Fodinibius salicampi: one gene and its partner. The protein of the gene in region 1 interacts with the protein of each later gene in a pairwise test. Links are inferred from orthologs where the notes say so. Each region holds a gene or a part of one and is shown on either strand. Other genes may lie near its edges. The genes, in order: ligA and leuS.

Region 1 (13,626 bases):
CCGATTATTGTATTGATGGGGGAAGACGGCCAGGATGGAGCTGACGGAGAAGACGGTACCCAGATCCACGCCGGAAGTGGAGCCCCGGACGCCTCTGTTGGAGTAGTGGGCGATTTTTATATCGATACGGCTAACCAAAACCTGTACGGACCGAAAACAGACAACGGCTGGGGCAGTGCGATTGACCTGAACGGTGAAGATGGGGCCGACGGACAAGATGGAGCTGATGGGGAAGACGGGAGTCAGATTTATTCGGGCTCCGGAAGCCCTGATGCCTCGCTGGGAACCACCGGTGATTATTATTTTGATACCGCCAATAAGGATTTGTACGGCCCTAAAACGGACAGCGGCTGGGGAACGCCCACGAACCTGAGTGGCGATGACGGACAGGATGGGGAAGACGGCAGCCAGATTTATGCCGGCACGGGTACCCCCGATGCGTCGCTGGGAGTTGAAGGAGATTATTACCTTGATAAAAGCAGCTATGAGTTATACGGACCTAAAACAAATAATGGCTGGGGTACTCCTATAAACTTGAAAGGGGCGGATGGCAATGCCAATGTAACGCGGTATATTTTCCCAGCTCACGACTTTTCATTTGATTCTAGCTTTAATGAATCAATAAATATAGACGGTGATGATGTAAATGAAAGTGTCTGGCTTGCGTATATGGTTAGTACTAATGGATGGAAATACCAAATTACCAACGGGGAGGCATATGGTTCAGTTTATAAATTTTATCACGCTACAAGTAGTGCCATTATGGTAATTGATTTAAAAGAGGGCACGGGTGAGGTCTATGATCCAATCGAGATCGTACGAATTGAATCCAGTGAAACGGTGGATTACCGCAAGCAGAAAGGGGACTCCATCATTCCCGATGATTTGGATACCTCCGACTATGAAGCCGTAGCGGACTATTATAACTTTTACAGTGAATAGTAATCAGTTGTTAAGAATGGTATTTAATCGCTGATTATACCTATTAGCATAAATATGTTTGGAAGGTAGTAAAACTTCAAAAGGCTCTGCTGAAAGGCAGGGCCTTTTTATTTTCGTCAATGCATAACAAGACTTTCTGTTTGGTATTGCAAATGTGAATTTGTCCCCATCCCGTAAGAGATTACGCATAGTACTATGTAGAATTTTTAAAGGTGAACCAAAGTTCAATATTATGCAAAAATCGATATTTACCCTATTCTTTTCACTGTTAATACTATTTTTTGTTTCTTGTGATAACACCGGTACCGAACCAGAACCCCTCGAATTTGTAACTGAACCTTCTGATGATTTAACACAAATGATTGAAGAAACTCCGAGTGATTTTACCTGGGAGTATTTCGGGCCAAATATTCAAATTAGCCTTCAGTCAGATAATGACTGGGAAGGAGAACTGGTATTATCCGGTTTCCAGATTGCAAATAATGAAATTATAGATCGAATTACCACTAATTCCTATCCGGCTAATTCTGAAATGCTATCCGGAGATGGTATTCTTGGAAGTGATTTAACTATCGATTTTCACGTCCCGGGTTGGGGTGATTGGAAAGTAATATCCGATATAAACTTGAAGTGGAATAATACAAAGGTTCAGGAACATATTGAGCTTTGGGAAGTGAATGAGAGTTGGTCTCCTTCTGAAATTGAGGATGCGATTTTATCAGAAGTTGATCTTGAAGAAAATGAGACGCTCTTCGTGGTGTATGCTCAACTTGCAGGAGAGTCTCCGGAGAGAGAACAAACTATACGACCGTTTGGTTTGCTCATGAGAGAAGAGTGATTTCCTACTAGAAAAGGCGATGACAGAGAAGCTAACTTTACAGTCTGCTAGTGGGTATTTGGATCGATTTGTCCTCATTCCGTATTTAATCACGCATATTACTATGTAGAAGAATTATAAGACAAATCAATGATTCAAGTTAAATTCAAGAGGTGACCTTTATGGGAACACAGAAAAGTTACTTAACAACTAAGAATTCTAATTTTTTATCTTCTCTTCGGTTTATTGTTAAGCAGGGTGGTATTTTATTTGCAGGTTTATTCCTGTTGTTTGGAATCTCCGCCTGTGATATTACCGAGGAACAGGCAGAAGAAAAGGAGGGACAGGAAGAAGTAGAGTTTGTTAATCAGGAAATCTCAACTGAAGAGGCTGCAGAAGCCCGGGATTTCTGGACCACTGAGCGACTACAGCAAGCGGAACCGTATCAGCCTGAGTGGGAAAGCCACGAAGAGGAAGATCCTCCAGGTACACAACCTAACTATGATGTACCTGGAGAATCCGTGGAGTTACTGCAAAGGGAAGGAAATCCTCCTGAAGTGATGAAGGGAAGTGATACGGGTACCAAGAGAGTAAATAAAGATACCCAGGTACGTGATGCTTCCCAGGTTAGTGAGAACTATACTCAGTATCCATACCGATCAGTGGGTAAGGTATTTTTTACAAAAGATGACAACTGGTTTTCATGTAGCGCTTCAGTTATAGCATCGGAGAACCGGAGTGTGGTTTGGACCGCAGGGCACTGTGTGTCTGAACAAGGAGAAGAAGACTGGCATGATAATTGGATCTTTATACCTGCTTATGAAAGTGGGGACGAGCCACTTGGAAGATGGTCAGCTCGTGTAAAAACAACGATAGTTGCCTGGCATTCGGGCGGAAATCGTAACTATGACTTAGGTGCGGTTGTTGTTGAAAAACGCGACGAACGACCTATTGCCTCCGTTACCGGTTCGCTCGGATGGTGGTTTAATGCTTCCAGAAATAAAGATTGGAGAGTGCTTGGCTATCCCGGTTCTGGTAATTTATTCAGTGGACAGAAGATGTGGGAATGCTTCGCACCATATGACGGTGCAGATGGCGTCGGTTCAAATCCAGGCCCACGTACTTCTGCCATTGTTGATTGTGATATGACCGGAGGAGCAAGTGGAGGTCCCTGGGTTGTCGCTTTTGAGAATTGTCCCAGTTGCTATATAAACGGCGAAACCAGTTGGGGATGGTGGAGAAGAGGCCATTCTAATCTGAGTACACAGCTGGCCAGCCCGTATCATGGAAGTGCAGCCCATAACCTGCTTCAGTTTGCCGAAGGATTTTAGGTTAACTGATCAAGTAATTTATTTGGATTTTGTGGATGGGGAATGAGATAGTCTGTAGATAATCATGAAATGCCCTCAGCGGTATGAAAGCCACTGAGGGCTTTTTAACGGAACAAATCAAGAGGCTGATCGCAGGAAAATATGCAAGCAGAAATGTAGCTATGGTGGGAAAATTATTTTAATGAATAAGTCTTTGCCAAAGAATCAGCGCTGGAATGGTATCCAAGCTGTTGATAAACCGAGCTGAGTCGCTTTACATTCTGTTGGAAGTCCGGGTGTCCAGTCCCCTGCAACTCTTTTCTTATATCCAGAGCATTTTCCAGTAAATCTTTTGCCTGTGAAATTTTTTTTCTTTTTAATTCCAGCTTTGCCCTGTAACTGTATAGGTTAGCAAAACTGATATTTTCGGAATCATACCTATCCCTCATTATTGAAAGGGCTTCTTTGAAGACTTTATCGGCAGCCTCAAGGTTGTTTTTAGCTGTAAGCGTTTTTGCCAGATTTGATTTTACGATGCCAACATAGCGATGGTTTTCTCCCAGTGATGAGGCGTAAATATCGATAGCATTGCGGTAGGCATGCTCTGCAGAATTCAGTTGTGCTTTCTCAAACAAAGCATTTGCCAGATTATTGTAAGCAGTGCCGGTTTGTATATGGGAATAACCTAAAAGGTTTTTTCGGACTTTGAGGGCTTGGCGATAGTAGGTTTCAGCTTGATCATAATTTCCTTGATCGACAAGGAATCCGGCAAAATTATTCAGGCTTTGAGCTGTTATTGGATGATTTAGACCATAAATCTTTTTTCGTATTTTCAACGTTTCAGTATAATAAGTCTCTGCCAAATCAAACTCACCCCTTGTCCGGTATAGGACAGCCAAATTATTTTTTATGTTGGCGACTTTAGGATGAATATTGCCATAATTATTTTGTCTTATTCTCAGGGCTTCTTGATAAAACTGTCTTGCTGTTTCCAAATTTCCTTTTGACTTTTCGAGGACCCCCAGGTTGTTCAGGCTGTTGGCAATATCGGGATGGTTGGGCGTTAAATTATTTTGTCGAATTTCCAGAGCCCTATTATAAAGTACTTCAGCCGAATCGAGATTCTCTTTGTACCTCATCAAGGCTCCCAGATCACTGAGTGTTTCGGCATATTGGATATCATTGGGACCCAGAATATTTCTTCGGATATCCAGTGCTTTGGCATAATATGGTTCTGCCTGCTGGGTTTCTTGTGCTTTTTGGTGTAACCCGCCAAGATCGTTATAGATAGATGCAACTTCAGTATTTAATTCGCCATTTATTTTAGTTTGAATGTTGAGGGCACGTTTTAACAGCATCTCGGCCCTGTCATATTCTCCCAGATTTGTATAAACCCTTCCCATAGTATGCAACATTTGACTTTGAACCCCCGGTTGTTCACCGAGCTGATCAATTTGGTTGAGTCCTTCTTCAAGAATAGATTTGACTGGTACTGTTTCTCCGTTGGTTTCAGCGGGATTGCTAGCAGAAAAGAGACTGACTAAAAATTCAGAAGTTTCTTGTGCTCTTTCTGCCTGTAGACGAGCTCTGTTTCTTTCCTGGGTTATACGCCAGGTATAAATGCCAGCAAATGAGACAATCAGGAATATAAAACCCATTGTGGCTGCCAATTCTGTTTGATGCCTTTTAATAAACTTTTTTGCTTTATAACGTAATGTATCCTTTCGGGCAATAATCGGTCTGTTTTGTTTATAGCGCCGGAGATCTTCCAAAAATTGTTCAATAGAATCGTATCGTTCTTCCGGTTCCTTTCTTAACGCTTTCTGAACAATAGCATCCAGATCACCTTTTAACGTTTGGCTAAGTGAAGTAGGCTTTGTATGACGATCTCTTGCTTTCTTTTGACGAATATCATCCGGTAATTGCAAAAACCTCTTGCGGGGTGTCGAATGAGGCTTCGTCCGGATTATATTTTCAATTTCTGTCAGTTTTTTCCCTTCAAAATCAAAGGGATGTGCTCCGCAAAGCAACTCGTGAAATACAATGCCGAGCGTATAAATATCCGTCGCAGTGGTAATCGTCCTGTTCTCTATTTGTTCCGGTGACGCATAGCTGTAGGTAAGCAGGCGGGCTCCCGTTTGGGTCTGGTAAAGGGGTTGTTCCGGGTCTTCATGCTCAAGTAATTTTGCAATGCCAAAATCGAGAATTTTGACTTCCCCATCTTCAGTAACTAAAATATTGGATGGCTTAAGGTCTCGATGAATAATAGCATTTTTGTGTGCATGTTGAACGGCGCGGCATATTGACCGGAAGAGCTGGATCCGTTCCTCAATGGAAAAGGAATGCTGGTTGCAATATTCGTATAAAGACTTTCCTTCTACATACTCCATGACCAAGTAAGGCAACCCTTCCGGGGTTAGCCCCCCGTCCAGAAGTTGGGCAATATTGGGATGATTCAGTTTTGCAAGTATCTGTCGTTCACGCTTGAATCGGGCTACATTTGAAGGAGTTTGCAATCCACGTCGTAATACTTTGAAAGCTACCTGTTGTTTGTAAGTATCATCCGCTCTCTTAGCTAAAAATACAGAACCCATGCCGCCGTGACCGATGAGTTCAATAACTTCGTAGCTGTCTATAGTAGTTCCAACAAGAGCAGCATCTTTCTTCTGGACCTCTTCATTTAAAACATCCTGGGCAAGCTGTTGCTGATAATCGCTAAGTTCTTCCAGGAAACCTTCAGTATCAGATTGTTCGATAGCATCAATAAGGGCGGTAACATCCTGCCTGAGCTGCTTGTCTCCCTTGCATTGTTCCTGTATATAGGCGTCTCGTTCTTTTTTTGTCAGTTCAAGTGCGGTATCTACAATGTTATTTATTTTCTTCCACTGCTGTTGATTCATACCGAAAAAGACCTATTTACTCTCTTTCTTTTTTAATTCCTTGTAGAGCCACCCCCGTGCTTTAGCCCAGTCTCGTTTTACTGTTCGTTCTGAGACTCCCAAAGCATCTGCCGTAGCGTGAACGGTCATCTGTCCAAAGAAACGGAGTGTTACAACATCGGCCATTCGTTGATCCAGCTGAGCAAGTTTATCGAGTTCCTCATCAAGGTCGATGATTTGTTCTGACTCCTGGTGAACTTTTAACAACTGGTCAACGTAGGTAACGTCTTTTTGATCTCCCCCGCGTTTTTTTGCTTTCTTTTTACGGGCATGATCAACCAGTATTTGACGCATACATCTGGCGGCAATGGCCATAAAATGACTTTTATTTTTGGCCTCGATAGCCTCCTGATCAATCATCTTGATATAAACTTCGTGAACTAATTCGGTTCCCGAGATGGTAACTTCTCCATGCTCCGATTGAAGTTGGGAATAGGCCAGTCGTTTTAATTCCTTGTAGATAAGTGGGAAAAGTTGGGAATAGGCTTCTTCATCACCCCGTTGAACTTTTATTAACAGATTGGTGACCTCTGACTTTTTTTTCATTATCCCCGAATCAGTTCTTTTGAGTTTTCCAACGACCTTTTTAAATATATATGCTCTTTTAGGGGTTACAAAACATAAAAGATATTCATAGCTGATATCTTACACATATAACAATATTTTACGCCCGGGGATGAAATTCTTTGTGCACCTGGTGCAGCAGTGAACGATCCACATGAGTGTATATTTCTGTAGTGATGATCGAAGAATGCCCCAGCATTTCCTGGACGGCGCGCAAATCGGCCCCGCCTTCTAAAAGGTGAGTGGCAAAGGAATGGCGAAAAATATGGGGATATACATTCTTTTCAATTCCAGCCCGTTCCGCCGCATCGTTGACAATATTCCAGATGCTCATGCGCGACAGTGGGTTGCCCCGCTGACTGAGGAAAACTTTATTTTGGGATTTTTGAGGATTTTTATCACTCTGAAATTTTGGTCGGACCGTCTCAATATAATGTTCAATAGCTAGTTGAGCAGCCTCTCCAACCGGGACCAATCGTTCTTTATTTCCTTTTCCCAGTACGCGGATAAAACCGATTTCAAAGATGAGGTTATTTAATTCAAGTCCCGTCAATTCACTGACGCGCATTCCTGTGGCATAAAGGGTTTCCATTATGGCTGCGTTACGGATTCCCGCATCGGTTTCGCGATTGGGACTGTCAATAAGCGCAGCAACTTCATCCGGATCTAAAACATCAGGTAGTTCTTTCGTTTTTTGAGGAAGTTCAATCAATTCTGCCGGATTGGCTTCTGCCATTCCCTCTACCACAGCAAATTCATGGAACCCGCGTATACTGGATATATTTCGTGCAATAGAACTTACCGCTAGATCCATTGCAGAAAGCTCTTCTATATATTGTTCTATATGTTGAAGAGTGACTCCATTTAGATTATGAATCCGAAGGTCACGGGCAACAAATCTCAGATATCGCTGGAGATCATTCTTGTAGGAAAAAACAGAATTTTCAGAGAGACTTTTTTCAAGTTTAATAAACTGCAAATAGCGTTGTAACTCTTCCTCGTAGTGCATAGTGTTACGAGTTATAATACTCATCAACAGGTGGAGTGGAGTCTCCTTCTTCTTGTTCTTCGGCTTGTTTACTTTCCGATATTTTTGATCTCTCTGGCTTTTTATCTTCTGAAGACTGATCAGTTGATTCACTTTCTTTTTCTTCATCCGGGTATTCGACACGACTGTGATAAATACCGACTAAAATATTAAGGAATGTTTCCTTAATAGTAGTAAGATCCTTGAAGGTAAGGGGAGTCTTGCTAAGTTGACCCTCACTCACACGAGTCTCGATCATTTTATCAATAAGATTTTCGAGCTTTTGATAATTGGGGTCTTTCATGGCCCGGGAGGATGCTTCAATACAATCAGCCAATAACAGGATGCCGGTCTCTTTAGTTTGGGGGAGGGGGCCATCATATCGAAAATCTTCTTCACGAATCTCTTTTTTATCCTCATCAGCATTTTCCTGTGCTTTATCCCAGAAAAATTTAATGAGGGAAGTGCCGTGATGTGTTTTAATGAAGTCAATAATGATCTCCGGCAGTTTATGCTCTTCTGCTATTTTTACTCCATTGGATACATGGGCTTTGATTACCAGAGCACTCATTCGGGGCTTCAGCTTATCATGTTCATTGCTTTCAGTTTGGTTCTCTGTAAAATAACCGGGGTTCTCCATTTTGCCGATATCGTGATAAAGTCCTCCTACACGACACAACAAGCTATTGGCACCGATGGCTCCTGCTGCCGCTTCCGCAAGGTTAGATACCTGCAGGCTGTGATGGAACGAGCCCGGAGCTTTGGTCATAAGATCCTTTAATAACGGCAGGTTGGTGTCGCTCAGCTCTAATAGGGTAAAGTCAGTAGTAACATTAAATGTTTTTTCAAATAAGAGAATAAGTGGATAGGTAAACAGGATGAAAATGGCATTAATCGCTATGAAAAACAGCTCATTGGCCAGTGCTGTCCATCCCTGAAAAGCCGTCATGCTAAAGGCTATCACAACAATAGTATATGATAAAAATACGATGCCGGGAGTGGTAAAGAAAAACTGCGAACGCTTTTTAATATCACGAACCGAGAACAGGCCTAGGCTACACGCAACTGTAGTTGCTGTTACGTGTTCAAAATTATTGCCGTCAATAAGTCCTGTGAGTAGCGCAAGTGTAATAGTTGCCAATAATCCTACCCTGGAGTCAAATATGATTGTGAGAATAATGGGGGCAATAGCTACCGGGACAATATAGGATGAAATTGTATCCAGCTCGTAGACAATAGAGCTGCCTATACAAATAATTGACATAGCAATGAGCACCAGCAGGAGCAGGGCATTATTCTTAAAGATATAACGTCTGTAAAGGTACAGATAGAAGAAAAAGATGGTGACAATAGCTATTACGGCTATGATATCTCCCCCGTAGCGAAGCCAGCGTTCCATAGTAGTGGCATTTTGGGAACGGGCCTCAGCCAGACTTTCAAGCATAGTTAACTTTTCTTCGGTAACAATATCACCTTTGCGGATAATAACCTGTCCTTGTGCTACCGCTCCTTGTGTAGTAGATACTTCTGACAGGGCTTCCTGAATATGGCTTTGAGTTTCTACAGGATCGAAAAGAATATTCGGTTGAATAACCTGTTCAAATATTCTTGTGCCGGCAGATACAATGTCCTCACTAAAAGTTTCAGATAAGGTTTGTTGAGTAAATACTATAGACTCTTTTATATCGTACAGATTAGCAACATTACGTGTTCGTTCAGTACGTTCTTTGAGATCACGGACAATTACTTTGTTTTTCTCCAGAGCACTTTTGGAAGTATCAATAATGCCTTCTTCAAGTAACTGTGTCGTAATATCAGTAATCTGCTGTTTCAAGACATTGAGAACAAACTCATTACGAACATTAAAGCTGGAAGCAGCAGTCTTATTTTGAATCACCGTTTGCTCATAATGGGTTATCAAAGCCTTCCAGGTATCTTCTGAAAAATCCAGAGGAGCATTTTTTTTCATGTTTACAAATTGAAGGCTGTCTGAACGGCTGTCAGTAGCAGTATCTTCCTTGGCTATTTGCCACTGTTCGTAGCTGTTTAAAACAGGTTCCAGACTTTTGTATAGTGAGTCAAGTCGGTTTTGTATTTGTACATTAGCCTGGGGATCAATGTTGTAAATCGGGAGCGTAGCATCTCTGATGTTTTCGCGCTCCATTGCAATGGTTTCCTGATCTTTTTTAATGGGAAAGGTAAAGGGGGCCGTTAAATTGTCAGCCCTCCATGGTTCTCCGATACTATAATTTATAGGTTCTTTAAAGCTTGTCTGTGGGATGGACGCAATTAATACTCCCAAAAAGCCGAGTATAATAAGAGACCGAATATAGATATTGTTTTGCAGAGACGAAGATTGCTCTTGTTGCTTTTTCTTTTCCCCGATTACAGGAACCTTTCGCTGTTTTTTAGGGGCCAGCCCAAGTTTTTCAAGAATGCTCATAAATATCTTTAGATCTGTCTTTCAAGAGGTAGAAACACTTGGAAGACATTAAAATGTACCTGCAAGATACTTTGATTAACAAATTATACCAACTTACAATTTATTAAGTGATGTTTTTCAATAAAATGCTGTAGTGGTTTATTCAATAAGTTTTAGAAAGTCATTTTGATTAAGGATAGAAATATTTTGTTGTTGGGCTTTCTCGTATTTGCTTCCGGGAGATTCACCTGCCAGCAAGTAATCGGTATTTCCACTTACGGAGGAGGTAACCCGGCCACCATGTTCCTCAATTTTTTGGGTAGCTTCTTTCCGGGTAAAGTCAGGCAGACTACCGGTAAGAACAAAGATTTTATCTGCTAGTTTTTGTGTTTTCTGTTTGTCTTCTTCTTTTCTAAAAGTAAGGCCTGCTGATTTGAGAGAGTAGACCATTTTTAAGTTAGACTCATCATTAAAGAAAGTAACCACTGATTCCGCTATTTTAGGGCCTATAGCATCGATTTCTGAGATGCTCTCTTCATCCGCCTTGATAAGTGCCTCCATTGTTCCAAAAGCATTGGCAAGGTCCCGGGCAACTGTTTTACCAACAAAGCGGATTCCCAGAGCATAAATGAGTCTGTCTAGGGATTGCTCTTTACTCTTTTCTATGGCTGATAATAAATTTTGAGCACTTTTTTCAGCCATGCGTTCAAGAGGCAGAAGTTGTTCTTTGTTGAGCTGATACAGATCTGAATAATTTTTGATTAGTCCTTCCGAAACCAATTGGTCAACCACTTTTTCCCCGAGTCCTTCAATATCCATGGCATCCCGGGAAGCAAAATGGGCAATACGCTGACGTATTTGCGGGGGACATTCAGCGTTAGTACAGCGCCAATCTACATTATCCCCAAGTTTTGTCAGCTCATGTCCACAGGCCGGGCAGTCTTTCGGCATCTTAAATGGTGGATTACGATCTTCCCGATTCGGATTAACGACGCTAACCACCTGGGGAATAATTTCGCCTGCCTTTTCTACAACAACGCGGTCACCCGGACGGATATCCTTACGGTGGATCTCATCTTCATTATGGAGTGATGCTCGTTTAACTGTTGTTCCGGCTAGCTCTACAGCCTTAAGTTCGGCTACGGGGGTTATTTTGCCCAATCGTCCCACTTGCAGGCTAATATCATTAATGGTGGTCGTAGCTTGTTCCGCCTCAAACTTATAAGCGATAGCCCAGCGAGGTGCTTTTGAAGTTGAACCAAGCTGCGACCTGAATTTGTCTTCATTGACTTTAATCACAACCCCATCCGTTTCAAACGGTAGGTTGTGTCTTAGCTCTTTCCACTCTTCAAGCTGTTGATGGACTTCATCAATATTCTTACACTTTTGATAGTACTCGCATACAGGAAGCCCGAACTCAGACAGCATCTTCATCTTTTCCAGTTGGGTGAGCGGCTGGGATTCCTCCAATAGCAGGTCAAAACTAAAAAAGCGAATAGGTCTTCGTGCAACCTCTTTGGGATCCTGCATTTTAAGGGAACCAGCCGTAGAATTCCGGGGATTGGCAAATGGCGATAATCCTTGTTCTTCCCGGTGCTCATTCATCCTTGCGAAAGCCTCTCGCTCCATGTAAGCTTCTCCCCGAACTTCCAAGACCTCAGGATAATCACCTTCCAAAGATAATGGAATATCCCGGACTGTACGGAGATTACGGGTAATATCATCGCCGCGCTCCCCGTCTCCACGAGTTGCACCCAATGCCAGGTCCCCATCTTCGTATCGAAGGCGAATGGCAGTGCCATCAAATTTTAGCTCTGCCATATAGGTGAAGTTGCTGTGATCTAGCCGTTCACGTACCCGGCGGTCAAAATCATTCAGCTCCTCTTCATTATAAGTGTTATCGAGACTTAGTAAAGGTACTGGGTGCTGGATCGTTTCAAAATCACTGCTGGGTTCACCACCGACGCGGCGAGTAGGGGAATCCGGATCCTGAAGGTCAAACTTGTTCTCAAGTTTTTCTAGCTCGGATAGATATTCGTCAAACTTCTTATCCGAAATAAAAGGCTGGGCTTCCTGGTAGTAGGCTTTATTGGCTTTTTCAAGTAAGTCTCGTAGTTCATTGATACGTTCTTGTGCCTGTTTCTTATCCATTGCTAAAATTTATTGACGTTCGAGCTGACGAATAACCGAAGGAGGCGGGGCCCCAATTCCCAGAGAATCGGGTGAAGGTTGCAGCCATTTCGGATCGCCTTCGAAAAAAGATCTGTTTATTTCTATGCGCCCCGTTTGTGGATTAAAAAACTGTTCCTTGAAATTAGTAATAGGGTGACCATTCATTAGCAAAACAATATTATTGATCCCATTACGGAATTGAAATTCATTTACAAAATTAAATCGTATGGCTTCCCCCTCTTCAATCCAATATGGATTAAGAGCTCCGGTAACATCCGTAAATACACGAACAGGTTCCAGTTTACCGTGTGCTGCATAAAGTACTATGGAAAGAGTATCGGACAGCTCGTCTTTTGGAGCCTCTAACTGATTTCTTGTTGATGAAGTCAATTCGGCACTATCATTATTTTCTATAGCTGGAGAGCTGGACTGAAGAGTACCAGATGGAACGGTCGCCTGTATAGGCGTTTCCTGCTGTGAAGAGCTTTGGCCATTCTCTGTCGGTGGACGAAAATAAAACCAGTAAACAAGGAATGCTGCCACACCAAATAAAAGAAGGGTAAAAAAGACAGGCTTCCATTTTGGTCGCTGCTTGCTGAATGGAGAAAAACGTTCAGCCATATTAACCCAGTCGATAGAAGTAACCTTTTCAGATCTTTTTAAAACTATATCTTTTTGGGTAGTGCTGGTAGCAGGGTCGTTTTTTTGTCTTTTTTCGGAATTAGTTTCTTTTTTATCCGTTGTCGGTTCTTCCGGACGTAACTCATCATCAACAAGGCTGCCGTTATAGTGGCCTTTTTCCATCTGGTCGAGCGCATGGATGATTTCCCTTTCATCAATAGCAAGTGTACTGGCATAACTGCGAACATAGCCACGGATATATGTCGTTGTACCGGTGATATCCTGGAAAAGAGAATCATCCTCAATAGCATTTAGAATATGTTTCGGAATTTTTGTGGACTGATGGATCTCTTCTAAACTAATTCCTTGATCCTTCCGAATGATCGCCAAATCATTTCCAAGTGATGGCATAGGATAAATGACAGATTATAAGTGATTAATAACCGTTGAATTGACCGTAAATCTAAACAAATATGACGGTAGGCAAAAGTTTTAATAGGTAATACAATTTTATTTGTAAGGATTTGATTGCAAAATGATCTTACCTAGAAAAGTATTCAATGAAGAAGATGTTTCAAAATATGGTAAGAGGCATTTCAGGGGTGGTTTTCCCTAATGTATGTGCATGCTGTGGACTTGAAAATACTGAACATCAGCGTCTGCTCTGTTCTTTTTGCCTTCAGGAACGGTTTGAGGATGCTAATCCTGACAATGCCCCTGTTTCAAGTGATATTATTTTACCGGAAGGCGTGATTGCCCAACACGCCCTATGGCAGTTTGACAAAGGGGGCGACCTACAGGACTTATTACAC
Region 2 (9,702 bases), on another replicon or contig:
GATGTTCCTTCTATCCCCTCAAATAGTGTGATCATTGAAACCGGCGGGATGAAAACCCATAAGCGCGAGATAAGCAGGAAAGAGCTCCACAGAAAACTGAGCAGGGGATTTGGACTGGACCAAAGCCGGATTCACTCCGAATACGGCATGGCGGAGCTACTGAGCCAAGCGTATGCTACCGGAGGAAAATGGTTTAAAACCGTCCCCTGGATGCAGGTTTCCATTCGAAATCCCGATAATCCCGCAGAAGTGTTACCAGCCTATAGGGAGGGGCTTATTGCCGTCATTGATTTAGCCAATGTTCACAGCTGTTCGTTTTTACTAACCCATGATAAGGGCGTAATGGACCCAGAAGGGCGGTTCCAGATACTGGGACGGTGGAATCCCAAAGATCTGCGTGGCTGTAACTTTTTAATCGAAGAAGATTAGTATAGTAGTTCACAGAGAAATCTTCAGGACCCAGGTAACATAATGGCTGAATTGCAAAAACGTATAGATACATTACTCGAGGCCTCCGATAATTGGCTCAGCAACGATAATCATTACCTGATGGATGCCATTGACCGTACCATTCGCGAAGGATACTTTAGTTTCGAAGATGTAAAGTATGCCCTTAAAGTGATAAAGGAGAGTTTAGATAGAGATGCCGTGGAGGAGTGGGCTGAACGTGCTGAGCTTGATCACAAACAGGAAAATAATGCCTCCGGACAAAACGTAATGTGCCTGCATGCGGGGAATCTGCCGTTAGTAGGATTCCAGGATGCTTTTGCTACGTTGTTGAGCGGAGCCCGCTATACGGGAAAAGTCTCACGGAAAGATCCGTATCTACTGCCTACTTTTTTGAACGAAATTAAAAAGACGGGAATGTGGACCGATCGTGATGTGCAGTGGACGCACCGGCTTGATGATTTTGAAGATATGCCCCATGACGCTATTATTTTTGCAGGTTCAGAATCATCTGTGCCTGGGGTAAAGCAAGCCATTGAAGAGTACAACCTGGCAAAAGATAATACCCGATATCTTATCCGCACGGCGCATTTTTCTATGGCTTTTTTCGATCGCAAAGATGAGAAAACAATAAAGAATTTAGTGGATGGTGTATTACGATATGGTGGAAAGGGTTGTCGATCAGTCGGTATTGTGGTTTCCCCTTTTTCTTTAGAGGAAATTAAAGATGAACTATCCGATTATATACGGTCATTTTGGGAAGCGAATCCACAACATGAATTTCCACCTCCTAAACTCAGGCAGCAGTTCGCCTATAACAAAGCCGTAGAGCGTTCACAGCTATGGCTGGAATATCTTCTTTTGCAGGAGGGAGGCCTAGAATTTGACCAGGATTTTGTGTGCTATTGGGTAGAAGGTGATGAATCGAAGGTGGCAGAATTAGGCGAAAAATATGCCGCCCAGCTACAGAGCATTTATGTAGCTCACCCGGAAGTAGCAATTCCCGGCTATGGTGAGCAAACTGAATTTTTATCCAATGCACAACAGCCCTCGCTTTCCTGGAAACCGGATGGAGTGGATACATTGGAGTGGTTGATCGGCTAACGGATTAACTATCGGTTCTATAAAAGCCTATTCAGCGATCATCTCCGGTTTTTCCATGACCACATAGATATCCCTGCCAGATTTATTCTCGGAATTAATTAGTTGAAAGCCAGCATGCTCTAATTCATCGACGACTGTTTCAGCGGTAACCCCATGCTGATCATTTGAGTCTCTGCCTGAAGGTTCAGCTTCGGAACCCCGCGGCTCAAAGTCAATGATTGCAATTCGTCCCCCTGGTTTCAGCGATTTCCAAAGACTTTTATTCATTGAGGCTGGGTTCCCAAAATGGTGGTAAACTCTGCGCATATACAAGGCATCACAGCATTGTTCAGGCAGGTTCGTCTGTGCTGGTTCTCCTTCAATAACGGTAACATTGTTTAATTCTGTTCCGTTAATAGCGCTTCGTAAATTTTGTATTTTTTCTGATCCAAGTTCGGTACTGTATACATGTCCGTTGGGACCAACATGTTTTGCTATTTCTATGGTCTCATCGCCATCTCCCGCACCAATGTCGGCCACCACAGAGCCCTCCTTTAATTCAAGAACCTCAATCAGCCAGTTAGTATCATCAGCATTCCCTGGAATTTGGGCACAGGCCACGGGACTCGACAGTACAATGGTTAATACAACCACTATTAAATATTTTAATTTTTTTGTGGTACTCTTCGATAGTAGGGTCTTCTTTTCTGATTGTCTCATAATGCAGCAACTGTTAGGTTAAGTATTTGTTTCCTTCATGCTCTAATTTATTGTGCGAAATTACAGAGTTAAATTCAATAGCGGTATTGTTTTCAGTTCGGATGTTCGGAATGGAAACGAATTAACTTCTAAATCCAGAGATATGTCAACTTTTACTATATTTAGCAATTTCGGCTAATCCCTTCTTCAAACCAGTCCATTTTTTTCTTATCTTTGGCAACTTATGCATAAGAGCGCTGATGAATTGCCAATAATTGGATCAGTAATAATATAGAGTAATAGCGTATTATTTTATTACATACCTGTATAAGAGCGCTTTTAGCCTATTACCCAGAATTATAATTAAGCTTTAACCAAACGTTTGAATGAGCTCGTATAGTCCCGAAAAAATTGAAACTAAATGGCAGCAGTACTGGCAAGAGAACAAAACGTTCAAAACGCCGGAGGACCATGATAAGCCCAAATATTACGTGTTGGATATGTTTCCCTATCCCAGTGGTTCGGGCCTTCATGTAGGACATCCGGAGGGCTATACCGCAACAGATATTCTGGCCCGTTATAAGCGGATGAATGGTTTCAATGTACTGCATCCGATCGGATGGGATGCATTTGGATTGCCCGCCGAGCAGTATGCTGTTAAGACGGGAACACACCCGCGGGATACTACGCAGAAGAATATCGATCGATTCCGTGAGCAATTACAATCTCTGGGTTTTAGTTATGACTGGGATCGGGAAGTCAATACAACGGATCCCGACTATTATAAATGGACCCAGTGGATCTTTTTGAAACTCTATGAGAAAGGGCTGGCCTATGAAGACGATGTGCCCGTAAACTGGTGTCCGGAGTTGGGAACCGTTTTGGCAAATGAAGAAGTAATTGACGGAAAGAGTGAGGTGGGAGGCTATCCAGTTGTAAAGAAGCCCATGCGTCAGTGGGTGCTGAAAATTACCGAATATGCGGATCGTCTGCTTGAGGGACTTGATGATCTCGATTGGCCGAAATCTACTAAAGAGATGCAGCGTAACTGGATTGGAAAATCCATTGGGGCCGAAATTGATTTTGAGATTGCCGATTATGATGAATCCCTGCGCGTATTTACTACCCGTCCCGATACAATTTTCGGAGCTACTTATATGGTGTTGGCTCCGGAGCATGATCTGGTTGATACTATAACTGAAGACGATCAGAAGGAAGCGGTAGAAGCCTATCGTGAGGAAGCAGCGCGGAAATCTGATCTTGAACGTACGGAGTTGAGTGATGAAAAAACGGGTGTGTTTACCGGGGCTTACGCGGTAAATCCGGTAAATGGAGAAGAAATTCCAATTTGGGTAGCTGACTATGTATTAGCTACCTACGGGACGGGCGCTATTATGGCTGTACCGGGACAGGACGAGCGTGACTGGGAGTTTGCAGAAAAATTTGATTTGCCGATCATCCGTACGGTAGAACCACCCGAAGATTTTGACGGCAAAGCATATACCGGGGAAGGGAAGACGATCAATAGTGATTTTCTCAACGGACTGGATGTTCCCGAGGCTAAAAAGAAGATCATTGAATGGCTGGAAGAGCATAATGCCGGAACTAAAGCAGTAAACTATAAGCTGAGGGACTGGTTATTCTCGCGCCAACGGTATTGGGGCGAGCCTTTTCCCATTATTCACGTAGATGGGGAACCCAAACCTGTTTCGAAGGATGGGCTTCCGGTGACCCTCCCGGAAATGGATGATTTTGAACCAACCGATGATGGCAATCCACCCTTGGCCAAAGCCGAGGACTGGGTCAATACTACCGATCTTGAAACAGGAAAACCGGCCAAAAGGGAAACGAATACCATGCCCCAGTGGGCCGGTTCGTGTTGGTATTATCTGCGCTATTGCAGTCCCCATTTTGAGGAAGGCCCCGTAGATCCCGATGAGGAAAAATACTGGATGCCTGTAGATATGTATGTGGGCGGAGCCGAGCACAGTGTGTTGCACTTGTTGTATGCCCGATTCTGGCATAAAGTATTATATGATTGCGGGGTAGTTTCTACCAAGGAACCGTTTCAGCGGCTGGTGCACCAGGGGATGATTTTAGGCGAGATGGAATTTACCGGCTTTAAGAAGGATGGAAAATGGATTGATTATGAAACTGTTGAAAATTTATCAGATGAAGAATTAGGAGGTCCTGGAGTTTACACTGAGAAAGTGAAATTGGATAAAAGTGATGTTGAGAAAAGAGGCGACGATTTTGTTATTGAGGGTACTGATGTAACGGTCGATGCCAAGGCCCATAAAATGTCCAAATCACGGGGTAATGTAGTTAATCCCGATGATATTGTAGAACAGTACGGGGCTGACTCCATGCGGCTCTATGAGATGTTTATGGGGCCTCTGGAACAGGTTAAGCCGTGGAGCACCAAAGATGTGGACGGGGTCTATCGTTTTTTGAGTCGTGTGTGGCGATTAATTATTGATGAGAAAAGCGGAGAGCTGAACGAGTCGGTACAAGATACCGAGCCTTCTAAAGAACAGCTGAAAGCCTTACATAAGTGTATTAAAAAGGTGACAGAGGACGTAGAAGACCTGTCTTTTAATACGGCAATTTCAGCGATGATGATCTTCATTAATGAGGCGAATAAATGGGATGAACATCCGAAGGCACTGCTCGAAAGTTTCATGAAACTGCTTTCACCCTTTGCACCGCATATCTCTGAAGAGCTCTGGTCGCGTTTGGGTCATGAACAGAGCATTGCCTACGTTGATTGGCCGGAATTTAAGGAAAAATACCTTATCTCAGATACCCAGATGTATCCCATCCAGGTGAATGGCAAAGTGCGGGGAGAAATATATGTTCCCCGCGACAAAGCCAAAGATAAAGAGTATGTACTTTCGGAGGCTAAAGCGGTTGAAAACGTTGAACGATATCTGGAAGAGGGCAAGCTAGTTAAGGAAATTTTTGTTCCCGAACGTATCGTCAACCTGGTAGTGAAGTAGAAGCTTATATTATTTCAGGGTTATTTCTTATTTATTGAAAGCCTTTGAAGTAATTAATATCCCGGTCTTTACGGAGGATAGCGGGAAGTTTTCCCTGGGCTTTCTCCTTTCCCTTTTGCTGCAGCCAGTTATTTACCTGCTGTTGTGAAATAGTATATATCTGAGGCTGGCCAAGGGTGTTATTTTCTCGGCGAATGGTATAGTGCCTGTTCATTTGGCATATAGTATCGTCTAGACGCTTGGCAAGTTTATCCAATGTATCTGAATGAAGGGATTCATCGGTTTGTATAAACCAAAAATGACGTGGGATATCCTGTTCACTGCCCATTTGTGCCCCTACGGTAAATTTGCCAACCGTCAGTCCCATACTGTCAGCCGTTTGCTGAAGTGCTTCTTCGGCCTCATAGGCATAGAGCGCTTCTCCATAGTCGTCGAGCATTTCGCTTACGCGTCCCATTACTTTAATACGCGGCGGATCTAGTTGCGTGAATTCAATAATATCATTTAAAGCATATCGCCAGAGGCCCGCATTGGTTGTTACGAGCAGGGCATAGGGGGTATCCGGTTCTACTTCCCATAGTGGAACGGTTTCCTGAATAGACATGGAATCGGGATCGGGCAGCGGATTTGGGATAAATTCAAAAAAGATACCGTTATCGGTTACCAACTTGAGGTCATCACGATCTACATGACTACTAAAACCGATATATCCCTCGGAGGCTCCGTACGTTTCAATGAAATGGACTTCTTTATTGCCGATCAGCTTTTCTAAATGGGGACGGTAATTAGCCAGCTTTACCCCACCACAGATCAGAAGGGTCAGGTTAGGCCAAATTTCTTTGATGTGTTTCTTCCCAGTTTTTTTGAGTAATTCCTGGAAGATAGTCAGTACCCAGTTGGGAGCTGCCGTTATGACTCTTACATCATGGTTGATGCCTTCTTCCAAAACCCGATCTATTTTTTTATCGAAAGAAAGATTAGTAAGCTCATTACTGTCGAAAAGTTGCAGGGGGCTAAGCCACCATGGAGCTTTGAGAGCGGTAAAGGCACTTATTTCACCAATTTGAAAATTATTTTTTTGTTCTAATACCCCGGGAAGGCTGATGTGGGTGCCAATAATATCAAATATATTAGGATTTTGTTTAAGATATTGCAGGGCAATCATACGCATGAAACGCCGATCGGATTGCAATCGCTGATTGGACAGGGGAAGGTGTTTTCCTTTGCCTGAAGTCCCCGCAGATACGGCAAAATGGTTAATTTGACCGGGCCAAAATAGATCGGCCGATCCATTTTTTAGCTGTTCTATCTGGTTGCTAATATCTTTATAAAAAGATATGGGAACTTCCTCGCGGAAATCCGGGTAGCGTTGAATTTTTTTGAACTCATGCTCTTGGCCAAACTTTGTGTTGGTAGCCGTACGTATTAAATCAAAAAGCTGTTTTTCCTGTCTTTGATGGATGTTCAAAACAAAAACTATTATTAGGATGCAAATATAATTTCAGGCCAAATATAAAAAAAGCCCCGAAGTTAACGGGGCTCAAAAATAAACTAAAGATCGGTTAAGTATCTTACCGTTCTTCAACCGGTACCCAATCGAGATCCTTTTCGCCGGTATAAAGGGCGCGCGGACGTACCAGACGATTGTTTTCGGCCTGTTCAATATAATGACCCGTCCATCCTGAAACGCGACTCATAGCGAAAATACAGGTATATAGATCGGGGCTTATACCCATAGAATAGTATACCGTGGCTGAGAAGAAATCAACATTGGGATCGATTCCAATTTCATCCTTCATCGTTTTAAGAATGGCTTCAGACCATTCATACAAGGTTTCATGGCCGGTTTCTCTGGAAAGCTTTTCAGACATGCCGCGCAGGATACGTGCTCGGGGATCCATAGTTTTGTAAACTCGGTGACCAAAGCCCATAATTTTTTCTTTGCGCTTTAAACGTCCCTTCACATAATCGACGGGATCGGCATCCTGTTCATCAATATCCATCAGCATATTCATAACCTGCTGATTTGCTCCGCCATGCAAAGGGCCTTTGAGCGCGCCAATCGCCCCGGTTACCGAAGAGTACATATCGGACTGAGTGGAGCAAATGGCCCTGTTGGTAAAGGTAGAGGCATTCATGCCATGCTCAGCGTGCAAGATCAAGCAGAGATCCATGGTCTTTTCAGCCTGGTCGCCCGGCTCTTCACCGTTAAGCATATAAAGGAAGTTAAAAGCAGTGCTATGATCTGAGAGCGGTTCTACAATTTTTTTGTTATTTCGGGCACGATCATAAGCGGCAATAATAGTAGGAATTTTTGCCGTGATGGATATCGCTTTATTTAGGTAAAATTCTTTATCATTTTCTGTGTCAACTTCATGAAAGTCTGAGAGCATGGAGACCGCCGTACGGAGCACCGCCATCGGCTCCGCTTTTTTGGAGGTATTTTCCAAGTAATTGATCACAGCAGAGGGGATGGACCGTTCCTTCCGTAACTTCGTTTTTAATTCCGACAGTTCCGATTCGTTCGGTAGGCGATCATTCCAAAGCAGAAAACAAACTTCTTCAAAAGTAGCATTTTCCGCCAAGGTATCAATAGTGTAGCCAGCATAAATGAGTTTTCCTTCTTGTCCGTCAATAAAACTTTTAGTAGTAGAAAAGGCAACAATTCCTTCTAATCCTTTATTGATGTGCGGATATTGACTTAAGTCAATGTCTTTTTTTAAGCTCTCAGCCATTCTTGTACTCCGATTTTTGGATTGGATATAAACTTTATAATTGGGGCTCAAATATAATATTTGCTAACCACAAAATCAGATTTTGATTTAGGTACTCTGTTTATCTGATAAATCGTTAAGTCATTTAACACAGAACGACTTAACAGCGTTTACTTAAACGTAAAATTTAACACTCTTTAATAGGTTAGTTTTGGGAATGATTTTTAGCTTCATTCCAATAATGATCCATATCCTCAAGCGGCGTTTCCCGGATGTCCCTATCGTCTTCCTTCAATTTTTCCTCGATATATTGAAAGCGTCGAATAAATTTGCGATTCGTTGAGCGGAGACTGTCTTCGGCATCAAGCTTATAATTCCTGGCTACATTGACCAGTGAGAAAAGAAGGTCCCCTAATTCGTCCTGTTTTGCCTGATGATTTTCACCATCCAGCGTTTCCTTAAATTCGTCAAGTTCTTCTTCGAGCTTTTCCCAAACCTGTTCTTTTTCTGGCCAGTCGAAACCAACATTGGCTGCTTTTTCCTGCATCCGTTGAGCCCGGATTAGAGCGGGAAGCTTTTTGGGAATACCTTCTAAAACAGATCGTTTACCTTCCGTAAGTTTTATGTTCTCCCAATTTTCAGCAACCTGTTGCTCGTTATCAGCTTTGGTATCTCCAAATACGTGTGGATGACGTCGAATTAACTTTTCCTGAATAGCTAAAATGACATTTCCGATATTAAATTGATCGGTTTCATCGGCCATAATACTGTGAAAGACCACTTGTAACAAAACATCTCCCAATTCTTTCTTTAACTCTTCAAAGTCTTCCATGTCAATAGCCTCGATAGCCTCGTAAGATTCTTCTATTAAGTGGTCCTTGAGGCTTTCGTGGGTCTGTTTTTTATCCCAAGGACATTCTTTGCGAAGAATTTTGACGATTTTGACCAAGTCATCGAAACTTCTTGTTGCTTCCATCAGAAAAATATAAAGTTCAACGATTTTATTTCTCGGAATGTAAGCAAAAGTTGGCACTTCTGATATCCCGGATGAACGGAAGAAGTACTACCCTTTATTCATATTATCGGCAAGATATTCAGGAGCAAAGTTTTTCATCTCGCGATAGAATTTATACAAGGGAAACCCCACAACGGTATTGTAATCCCCATCTATATGCTTAACAAAAAGCGCCCCGAAATCATCCTGAATGCCGTAGGCACCGGCTTTATCCATTGGAGCCCTGCTTTTAACGTAGATGGAGATGTCGTCGGCATCAATTTCACCAAAGGTAACCTTTGTCTGTTCCACAAAATGATGGTACTGGGGGTCCTTATCTTCAAAGGTTTTATAGAGGGCTACACCGGTCAATACGGTATGTGTTTGTCCACTTAATTCCATCAGCATTTTTATTGCCTGTCGTGGATTTTTCGGTTTTTCTAATATTTTGTTGTCGTAAACTACAATAGTATCAGCACCTATAACTAAATTTAAAGCGGTATTTTGGGCAATGTCCCGGGCCTTTCGATCTGCCAGAATCTGAACAATATCAGTTGGCGGACGTTTAGGATCATAGTGTTCATCCACAGTACTGACTTGAACACGAAACGTTAAATTAATTTGTTCGAGTAGTTTCTTACGGCGGGGACTTCCGGATGCAAGGATAATGGAATTCAAAAAAGACGTATATTTGGATGAAATTTTTTGTTAGTTTAACTTAATAAGATCAGAAAAAAGATAAACCTGTTTTTAGGTTTATAACAAT

The links.
Region 2: the proteins of ligA (region 1) and leuS interact in binary tests that used the Escherichia coli proteins (3 or more experiments, as listed by UniProt). The link is inferred for Fodinibius salicampi from one-to-one orthologs.

Annotation. Positions count from the first base shown.
Region 1 is NZ_BAABRS010000002.1:758,333-771,958, forward strand. Bases 9,677-12,570 are described here. They hold ligA (NAD-dependent DNA ligase LigA), read right to left. Parts: upstream 12,173-12,570; coding sequence 10,181-12,172; downstream 9,677-10,180. Other genes in these bases: ABEB05_RS11055 (HD family phosphohydrolase), read right to left, coding at 9,677-10,042; ABEB05_RS11065 (helix-turn-helix domain-containing protein), read right to left, coding at 12,182-12,570. In the rest of the region: ABEB05_RS11025 (collagen-like domain-containing protein), read left to right, coding at 1-942; ABEB05_RS11030 (hypothetical protein), read left to right, coding at 1,175-1,780; ABEB05_RS11035 (trypsin-like serine peptidase), read left to right, coding at 1,942-3,090; ABEB05_RS11040 (serine/threonine-protein kinase), read right to left, coding at 3,264-5,969; ABEB05_RS11045 (ECF-type sigma factor), read right to left, coding at 5,982-6,554; site-specific tyrosine recombinase XerD, read right to left, coding at 6,673-7,605; more of ABEB05_RS11055, read right to left, coding at 7,586-9,676; more of ABEB05_RS11065, read right to left, coding at 12,571-13,225; ABEB05_RS11070 (ComF family protein), read left to right, coding at 13,375-13,626. UniProt on the Escherichia coli protein: DNA ligase that catalyzes the formation of phosphodiester linkages between 5'-phosphoryl and 3'-hydroxyl groups in double-stranded DNA using NAD as a coenzyme and as the energy source for the reaction.
Region 2 is NZ_BAABRS010000001.1:404,872-414,573, forward strand. The notes cover bases 2,227-5,428. They hold leuS (leucine--tRNA ligase), read left to right. Parts: upstream 2,227-2,615; coding sequence 2,616-5,228; downstream 5,229-5,428. Other genes in these bases: ABEB05_RS01670 (class I SAM-dependent methyltransferase), read right to left, coding at 2,227-2,250; ABEB05_RS01680 (GH3 family acyl-acid amido synthetase), read right to left, coding at 5,260-5,428. Outside these bases: ABEB05_RS01660 (LuxE/PaaK family acyltransferase), read left to right, coding at 1-429; ABEB05_RS01665 (acyl-CoA reductase), read left to right, coding at 472-1,551; more of ABEB05_RS01670, read right to left, coding at 1,579-2,226; more of ABEB05_RS01680, read right to left, coding at 5,429-6,696; ABEB05_RS01685 (citrate/2-methylcitrate synthase), read right to left, coding at 6,800-7,963; mazG (nucleoside triphosphate pyrophosphohydrolase), read right to left, coding at 8,148-8,918; ABEB05_RS01695 (Maf family protein), read right to left, coding at 9,006-9,614.